2 regions of the Pelosinus baikalensis genome follow, and region 2 is predicted to be linked to the other one. Evidence: riboswitches for the same ligand, from Rfam matches in the RefSeq annotation. Region 2 holds a riboswitch; the other holds the start of a gene.
What was found. A riboswitch is a leader RNA that binds a small molecule or an ion and turns the genes downstream of it on or off. The one in region 2 is predicted to bind cobalamin.

Region 1 (3,932 bases), on a different contig from region 2:
TAGCCATAAGTTGCGATGGACACCTCTTTGGACAGTTCAAATTTGTAGGTAATAGGGTTTTTATTGTACCAGTCATCAGGAAAATGCTGATTGACCTCCAGAAATTGCGCATGGTAAACAGAAGACTTCTCTATGGCCGGTAGGAGAAGAATCTTGTGATTATAGTTCATAATGAGATAAGCCCGAACAAAGCTGGGAGAATCTTTGGAAGTCCCTTTGATGGGAAGAACCTTCTCTGTAATGATGGTGACTTGCTCCAAAGTCATTTTATCGCCATTGACGAAATAGGTGCCATTGCCGATAAAGAGGATTCGATCCCCCTCTTGGGGTTCATCCGTTATCTCTTTGCCGAATTTCACCTCACGGGCTTTTTGATTGAGGATAAGCCTTGCCTTGTTGGTGCCAATGATGAAGATGCTGTTTTCATTATGAATGACGGACTGGAGAAAAGCTCTGGCAGTAGCTTGCTTTCCTAATATCTGTACTTCTCCTCGGGACGCATTGGGAATGATGACTTGCTTTAGATTTCTGAGGCAGGTTGCGTAAAGCAGAATTTCACTGCCGGCTCCCTGCCGTTTGACTTCGGTGAGTTCAAAATTTTGGTTGCGCAATATCTCCGGATCATCGCCCACGGGTTCTAGTTGGAAGCTGTCCCCGAAGAAGATGACCTTTGCATGGGCAGACTGGGCCTCCTTGATGAGATCGGCGTAGACGGTTTTACTGATCATGGAGGATTCGTCAACGAGAATGACATGGTAAGCTTTAAACTTGACACTGGCTATCCATTCACCAGTATCAGCATCAGGAGAACCATACAAGGTGGAGTGAAGGGTTTTAAAAAGAACCTTGATTTCGCCGAATTTGTCCTTTAGTACCTTGACGGCTTGGTTGGTGGGGGCTGTAATGATGCACTCTTTGCCTAGAGCCAGTCCATATTTGACGATGTTTTCAGCGATGGTCGTTTTGCCAGTCCCGGCATAACCGGAAAGGATATATACCGATTCCTGACTGCTGCATAAGAAGGAAGCGATTTCCTTGAGGGCTGTTTCTTGATGAGCCGTATAGGTTATAGGATGTTTGCGAAGATCGAGAATATCAACCTGTGGTATGCTTGGTGGGGTGATTTCTTCCTTGCCTCGTTCTTCCCTTTCAATAGCAGGTTTTGCACTGGCTCTTTTTTGCGGTTTCGGTTCAGAATGAAATGGCAGTGAAATGAGTTCAATCTGCTTCATATCGGCCTCCTTCCAGACGTTCCCCTTAGAATGAGGGCAACTCTTAATCAAAAATGATGATCGATCATCTGCTGTGCTTTGTCTAAAAACACACTGACTGCTTCTAATTCTTTTGCGCTCAAGCCCTCCAAATGCGCAAAAATATAATCGTCTTTCTCCAAGTGAAATGCGTTATGAGCCTGATATGCGGCCTCTCCCCGCTCTGTCAGGTAGACTTGAACACGCTTCTTATCTAAAGGATCTATTACTTTGCGCACATAGCCGCTCTTTTCGATCTTCAAAACACTTTTCGAAACAACTGCCCGGGTAACACCAAAATATCGTGCTATTTCAGAAATAAACATGCCTGGATGATCGCCGATCGCCCTAATCATGTGAATCTCACCTCGATATAGAACGATACCATCACCAAAATCCAGCTGTTTCATTTTGCTGTTAGCAATTGTTTCAATCAACCGCATAAACTTACTCATCGTTGCATAAGATTTTTTCTTCATGACCTTATTGTATCGAAATTCTGTAAGTATAACAACTGTTACCGCTGCCAAATTATAGAAAAGATCATGATCTATATCATAACATCTCGTTGACAAACGTATTATTATTTGCTACGATGAGAATGAATCTCATACTGTTGAGATAGGTGCCCTCAGGGGCTTAATAGGGAAGTCCGGTGAAATACCGGCGCGGTCCTGCCACTGTAATGGGGAGCAAACCCGAAAAGTACCACTGGAGCGCAAGTCTTTATTTCATTTTGTCCCGGCTTAGTAGAAGCTGTTTTTTTTAACCAATTTGTATGCCAGGCATACAAACAAAATTTGAAAGAGGTGTTTATGATGGAATATCCTACCCATAGTCCCAGAAAATTTCTTGGAATGCTGCAGCAATATAGAGAAACACAGCTCCTATTCGCTGGCATTTCCCTTAAGGTATTTGATTACCTAAAACACGATACGTCGGCAGAAAAAATCGCGTCGATGACCGGATATGATGAAAGAAACCTTACACTCTTTCTGAACAGTCTGGCAGCAATCGGTCTACTCGAAAAAAACAATCACCAATTCCGAAATACACCAGAAACAGAGTTATTCCTCAGTCAAAACAGCCCTTACTATTTAGGGGAATATCTGACCTTCTGGAACAAGATGACAGGACTCGACCAAGTGGAAGAACTGGTTCGCCTCGGACCCGATCCAGCCATTCAAGAACAGAATCAAGGCAAAGAGCTATTTGATTTTCGCAAGCTGGCACGCTTAACAGCAGTAGAGGCCCGTACAGGCCGCGTTCAGTCATTTTTGCGCGCTGCCGCACAATTCGTAGAGCCCACTGCCCCCCTTCGGATTTTGGATCTTGGCGGAGGCTCAGGAATGATGGCTATCGAATTTGTCCGCCAGTTCCCTTTGGCTTCAGGCGTCATTTTTGAACAGCCCGGAGTGGCCGATGTTCCTGAAGAGTGTGTGGCAGAAGGGCATCTGGAGCACCGCCTATCCATCATGCGCGGTGACTTTATGACAGATCCCATCGGTGGCAATTACGACCTGATTATCGCGTCGGGAATCTTAGATTTTGCCAATGCAAATCTAAAAGAGCTGACCGCGAAAATAGCACAGGCTCTCACCCCTTCAGGCTATCTTTATCTGGTCAGTCATAGAGTAAGCGACGACTATATATCGCCAAAAGAATCCATTGTCGGCTGGCTGTCGAGTCATCTTGCAGGCCTTGACATCTTACAAACCAGATCGAACATTGAGCTCGCCCTTACAAGTGCAGGTTTTCGGAAAACGGAAATCAAACCATTGGATGGTGCTATCCAAAATCTAATGGGCGAATTTTATACGCTAGCCAAGTAGAGAATTTTTACATGCATCAGAAAGTTGTGCGAATGGCTCTACTTTTAGCCTTAATGATTGTACTGCAGTCTCTTCGACTCCTTGTTCCGGTACCGCCTTTTATATCCATGTTTGTGGTTGGCAGCGCCATCAACGCATGCCTCCTGATAGCATTGGAAATCACAGGCCCAAAAGCAGCCCTCGGAATGGCTGTTCTCGCTCCCATTGTAGCGTTCTTTCAGCAAGCCTTACCCTTACCCATCTTTATTCTGCCAGTGGCTTTCACCAATATGGCATATGTACTGATTTACCATATGACCTTATTTTACAATCGCTGGCTGGCGATCACCCTTTCTTCCATCGGCAGAATGCTGATTCTTTATTTCTCAAGCTCATGGGCTTTTTCCATCGTTGCTCTTCCAGAGAAGCAGGCTACTATATTGAAAGCCCTCATGAGCTGGCCGCAGCTAGTCACCGGAATCATTGGAGGAATCCTTTGTACGTTCCTGCTAAAACGATTATCGAATATTATCAATAAGTAGATCCTGGAGAATAACAAATGAAGAAGAAGTTCTGCATAGTGATTGCCTGCAGGACTTCTTCCTTTTATCATGAGGGGTATACTCTCTCTACATTGTACAGTCTATTCCTACACACCCGAATAGGCGGAAAATCCGCCATCCACAGGAATCACAGCTCCATTGACAAACCCGGAAGCGGGTTCACTGAGCAGCCACAATAAGGTTCCAATCAATTCTTGCGGTTCACCAAACCGTCCCATAGGCGTTTGAGAAATCACCTTCTGGGCCCGCTCGGTTAACGTACCATCCTCACGCTGCAAGAGTCCTTTCGTTTGCTCTGTTAAGAAGAA
Region 2 (3,932 bases):
ATTTTACATTTTTCATAAATTTTTAGCGCTAGCTTAGCAGCACTTTCGGATATTAGGTTGTCAGTAGACAGAAACATGAAGCTGCTATTATTCTGCCCTTGGATTTGGTTGCCTTCACTTACTCTTTTTATACAGATAAGAATATGGGTCAATAAATTAATAAAATATGGATCACCAATCGTATATTCCAATGTTTTTTCTAAATCAATCAATATTTTTTCAATATATAAGACTAAATCAATATCAAAGATCTTAGATAATCCCTTTATTGTCTGTGAATCAAGCCTAGAGATGCTCCTTTCATCAAGGCCATCACTAGTATCATTTAGTAATTCATTGGTAATGGACGCAATTGCTTTTCGTATATTTACTTCTGATCCATTAATCTTTGTGCCTTCCACACTTCTATTGAGTGTAATATCATAGCTTTGCAGCCAATCCCCTATGAACTTTAAATCATTTGCAATGGAGGCTTTGCTAACATAGTATGTATCTGCCAATTTTTGAATGGATGTATTTTGATTTGATTTCGTAAGCAACAATTTCAAAGTTTCTATTCTGCGATTTTTGATTGACAATGGATCGAATGCTCCTAAATTTGCATTGATATCATTTAGTAAATCGATTTTTTGATGATTACCAATCTTTATTTGTATACCACTCCCCGGCTTGCGAGTAATCTCAATATTTTTATTTTTCAAATAATTTTCAATAAAATTTATATCTTTGGATAGTGTTTTATCAGATACTTTAAGAACTCCCGAATAATATTTAATTGGTTTAAAATCATTTTCTGCAATAAGTAGTCTGATTAATTCTTTTTGTCGTAAATTGAATATAGACACTTATTCTTCCTCCTTATTACTATCTGCACTACTTATCTCGTGTTAATAGTAACATACGTATTATTTCTTTAAAATACTAAATGCCTTCCGTTATGATACAGAAGGTTTAATACCTAACTACGTAATTTTAGCGGCAGGAGGATCAAGCCGTCGTTACTCATAAACTCAACGCCCCTGACCGACTAATAAATTCAGAGTAATTTTTATCAAAGATATTATCAATGCCAGCGGCGATTTGGATAGTAGACATTACAAAAATAGTTGAAATTTTTTATTATCCCCTATAAACAGACAGAATTTTCTTGACAATTCCTAGTAAGAAGTGATAAAAGTAATAGATGGTATAGCTTGTCTTACTAAAAATTGAATATCGTTACGTCAGGTGCCCGCAAGGGCTTAATAGGGAAGACCGGTGTAATACCGGCGCGGTCCCGCCACTGTAACGGGGAGTGAATCCGCAAAGATGTCACTGGAGCGCAAGCTTTGGGAAGACGCGGGTAAGCAAAGATCCGAAAGCCAGGAGAACTGCCTGATTGTTAGTCACCGTTATACTCACGAGCGATGAGGAGGGGATTTAGAGAGAACAATCTTTTTTGGCTGTTGCAAAGGTCAGAATCGAATATGAACGGAATCTTTTATGCTTTATAGCCCCTTTCTGAATTTCAGAGAGGGGCTAATTCGTGTGTATTAAAATCTAAGGAGGAAATCTTTGAGTGAAAAAGAAAGCAAAACTAATAAATGCCAATAAAGAAGTTTTAATAACAATGCTGCTTACTAGTTCGATGCTGCTGGGCGGAGGCAATTCCCTTGCTGCCGAAGAAGAAACATCGACTCCTACTTTCACTTTGGATCAAATGATTGTAACCGCTACTAGAACAATGAAAGATGTGAAAGAAGTTCCAGCCAGTGTTGATGTGATTACCGCAGAGGAAATCGCTGCCAAAAATGTGACATCTGTCACGGAAGCATTGCAAATGAAAACAGGTGTCTACATGAGTCCAATCGCACAGGGCGGAATCAGTATCAGAGGTTTTGGCAGCACTGATATTCTGGTTCTCTTAGATGGACAGCCGATGAATTCTGGTTGGAATGGAGTTATGAACTGGGAGATGATCCCTGTAGAGCGTATTGCCCGTATTGAAATTGCTCGGGGAGCAGCATCATCTTTGTATGGAGGACGCGCGGTTGGCGCAGTTGTAAATATTACTACAAAAGATAGTGAAAAAGATACCAGTATTGATGCTGTTGTTTCCTATGGAAGCAATAATACATGGAAAAAAAGTATGTATTTTGATCAAAAATTAAATGACAAACTATCTGTTGGAGCAGGATATGAAAAAAGGTCCTCAGACGGCTATCGCGGTTATTATCGAACCGCTAACGGCAGCGCAAGTACAACGGTAAACCCAAGTACGATCAAAAATGTAAATTTACCTAAAATATCTGATGGGTCATACCTTATTGGCGGTCGTGGTGAAAAAGAATGGGAAAATGAAAACCAGTCTTTTCATTTAAAATATAAATTTGATGATAATAAATCGTTGAAATATACGTATATGAAAAGCAAAAATGACTATTCTTACAAAAATCCTTTCACCTATGCTTATGATGCAAATGGCAATCCAATTTTTAATGGAACTGTAAAGACCCAAGATGGTAGCTATGTGAAGTTAACTGCAGGCAATTTTTTGGGATACGTAGGAAGAAGGGAAACTGATTTACACACATTAAATTATCAAGATGATGATCATAAAGTGCAGTTAAACATTGGATTTAGCGATACGAAAAAAGATGGATTCAGCAGTGCGTCTTCTTCGGTAACAAATATTAATTGGGAAGGTAAAGGAACAAACTCTTTTTATCCAAACAAAACCTATAATATTGATTTTCAAAAGGCATGGGAAAATATTGGGAAGCATACAATTGTTGCTGGCTTCAATGGAAAAGAAGAGTCTTTTGATCAAACAAGATACAATCTGACTAACTGGAAAGATCATAATTCAGTGACCAGTTTCTATGAGAAACATGGAGGAAAAGCTAAAAATATTGCTTTATTTGTGCAAGATGAATATAAGATTTCTGATCCTGTAACAATGTATTTAGGAGTCCGTTATGACCATTATAAAAAGTATAACGGTTATTCTCATTACTATGATGCCGGTGAAGTATTGAACCCATCAACGAGTAAAAACCACGATAATGGCAGTTATGATGAATTGAGTCCAAAAATTTCTTTTGAATATAAAGCGAATAAATCTACTAGCTATTATACTTCCTATGGACATTCTTTTAATCCACCACTCCTTTATCAAGTATATCGGTACGGAGGGGGAGGAATGGGTGATGTCATAGCAAATCCTGATTTAGACCCTGAAACCTCTGATACCTTTGAAATTGGTATGAAAAAATCGTTAAATGAAAAAACCAATTTGGGGATTTCTTTATATCATGTAAAGACTGATGATAAAGTTGCCTATATATCTCACTATCTGCCAGGAACATCCATTGTAGATTTTAAAAGATATGAAAATGCAGGTACTGAAAAACGCAGAGGTGTAGAATTCGATTTTACTCATAAATTTAGTACAAATTGGAATGGCTATATTAATTACGCATGGCAAAATGGTAAAATCACAAATGCTAGCGGCAAGGAAAAAAACGACTTTGATATACCAAAACATTTGTTACATACCGGCATTGAGTATAATAAAAACAAATTCAATGCTATTTTAGACGCACAATATGTCAGCGAACGGCAAGCCCCTGATACAAGTACGGGAGAATACGGCTCAGAGGATGCTTTCTTCGTGATGAATACTTACTTCAATTATAAAGTAACACCTAATACGACATTACAATTTAGTATCCAAAACCTTTTTGACAAGGAATTTTATGCTAGTGAAGCAACCTCTGGAAGAACGTATAGCGTAAGTGTGCGCTATCAATTTTAATGTTCTTAAAAGTTAGTACGATGAGTTACGATAAGATAGGCATCAAATTGATGTCAGTTAGCAGCGTCGTCCACTCATATAAAAGGTAGACGACTTTCTTGTGGATAAACCTGTTAATAACATGTGAATGGTTGTT

Region 1: another riboswitch for cobalamin. It lies ahead of LMF89_RS18560 (methyltransferase); the one in region 2 lies ahead of LMF89_RS01140 (TonB-dependent receptor).

Annotation. Positions count from the first base shown of each region.
Region 1 covers NZ_JAJHJB010000032.1:10,981-14,912, reverse strand. The annotation lists gene LMF89_RS18570 (ATP-dependent DNA helicase) at 1-1,232, opposite strand, end outside; gene LMF89_RS18565 (MarR family winged helix-turn-helix transcriptional regulator) at 1,280-1,825, opposite strand; cobalamin riboswitch at 1,857-2,028, shown strand; gene LMF89_RS18560 (methyltransferase) at 2,066-3,082, shown strand; gene LMF89_RS18555 (ECF transporter S component) at 3,094-3,603, shown strand; gene LMF89_RS18550 (SDR family oxidoreductase) at 3,711-3,932, opposite strand, start outside.
Region 2 covers NZ_JAJHJB010000001.1:284,909-288,840, forward strand. The annotation lists gene LMF89_RS01135 (BglG family transcription antiterminator) at 1-845, opposite strand, end outside; cobalamin riboswitch at 1,209-1,392, shown strand; gene LMF89_RS01140 (TonB-dependent receptor) at 1,559-3,796, shown strand.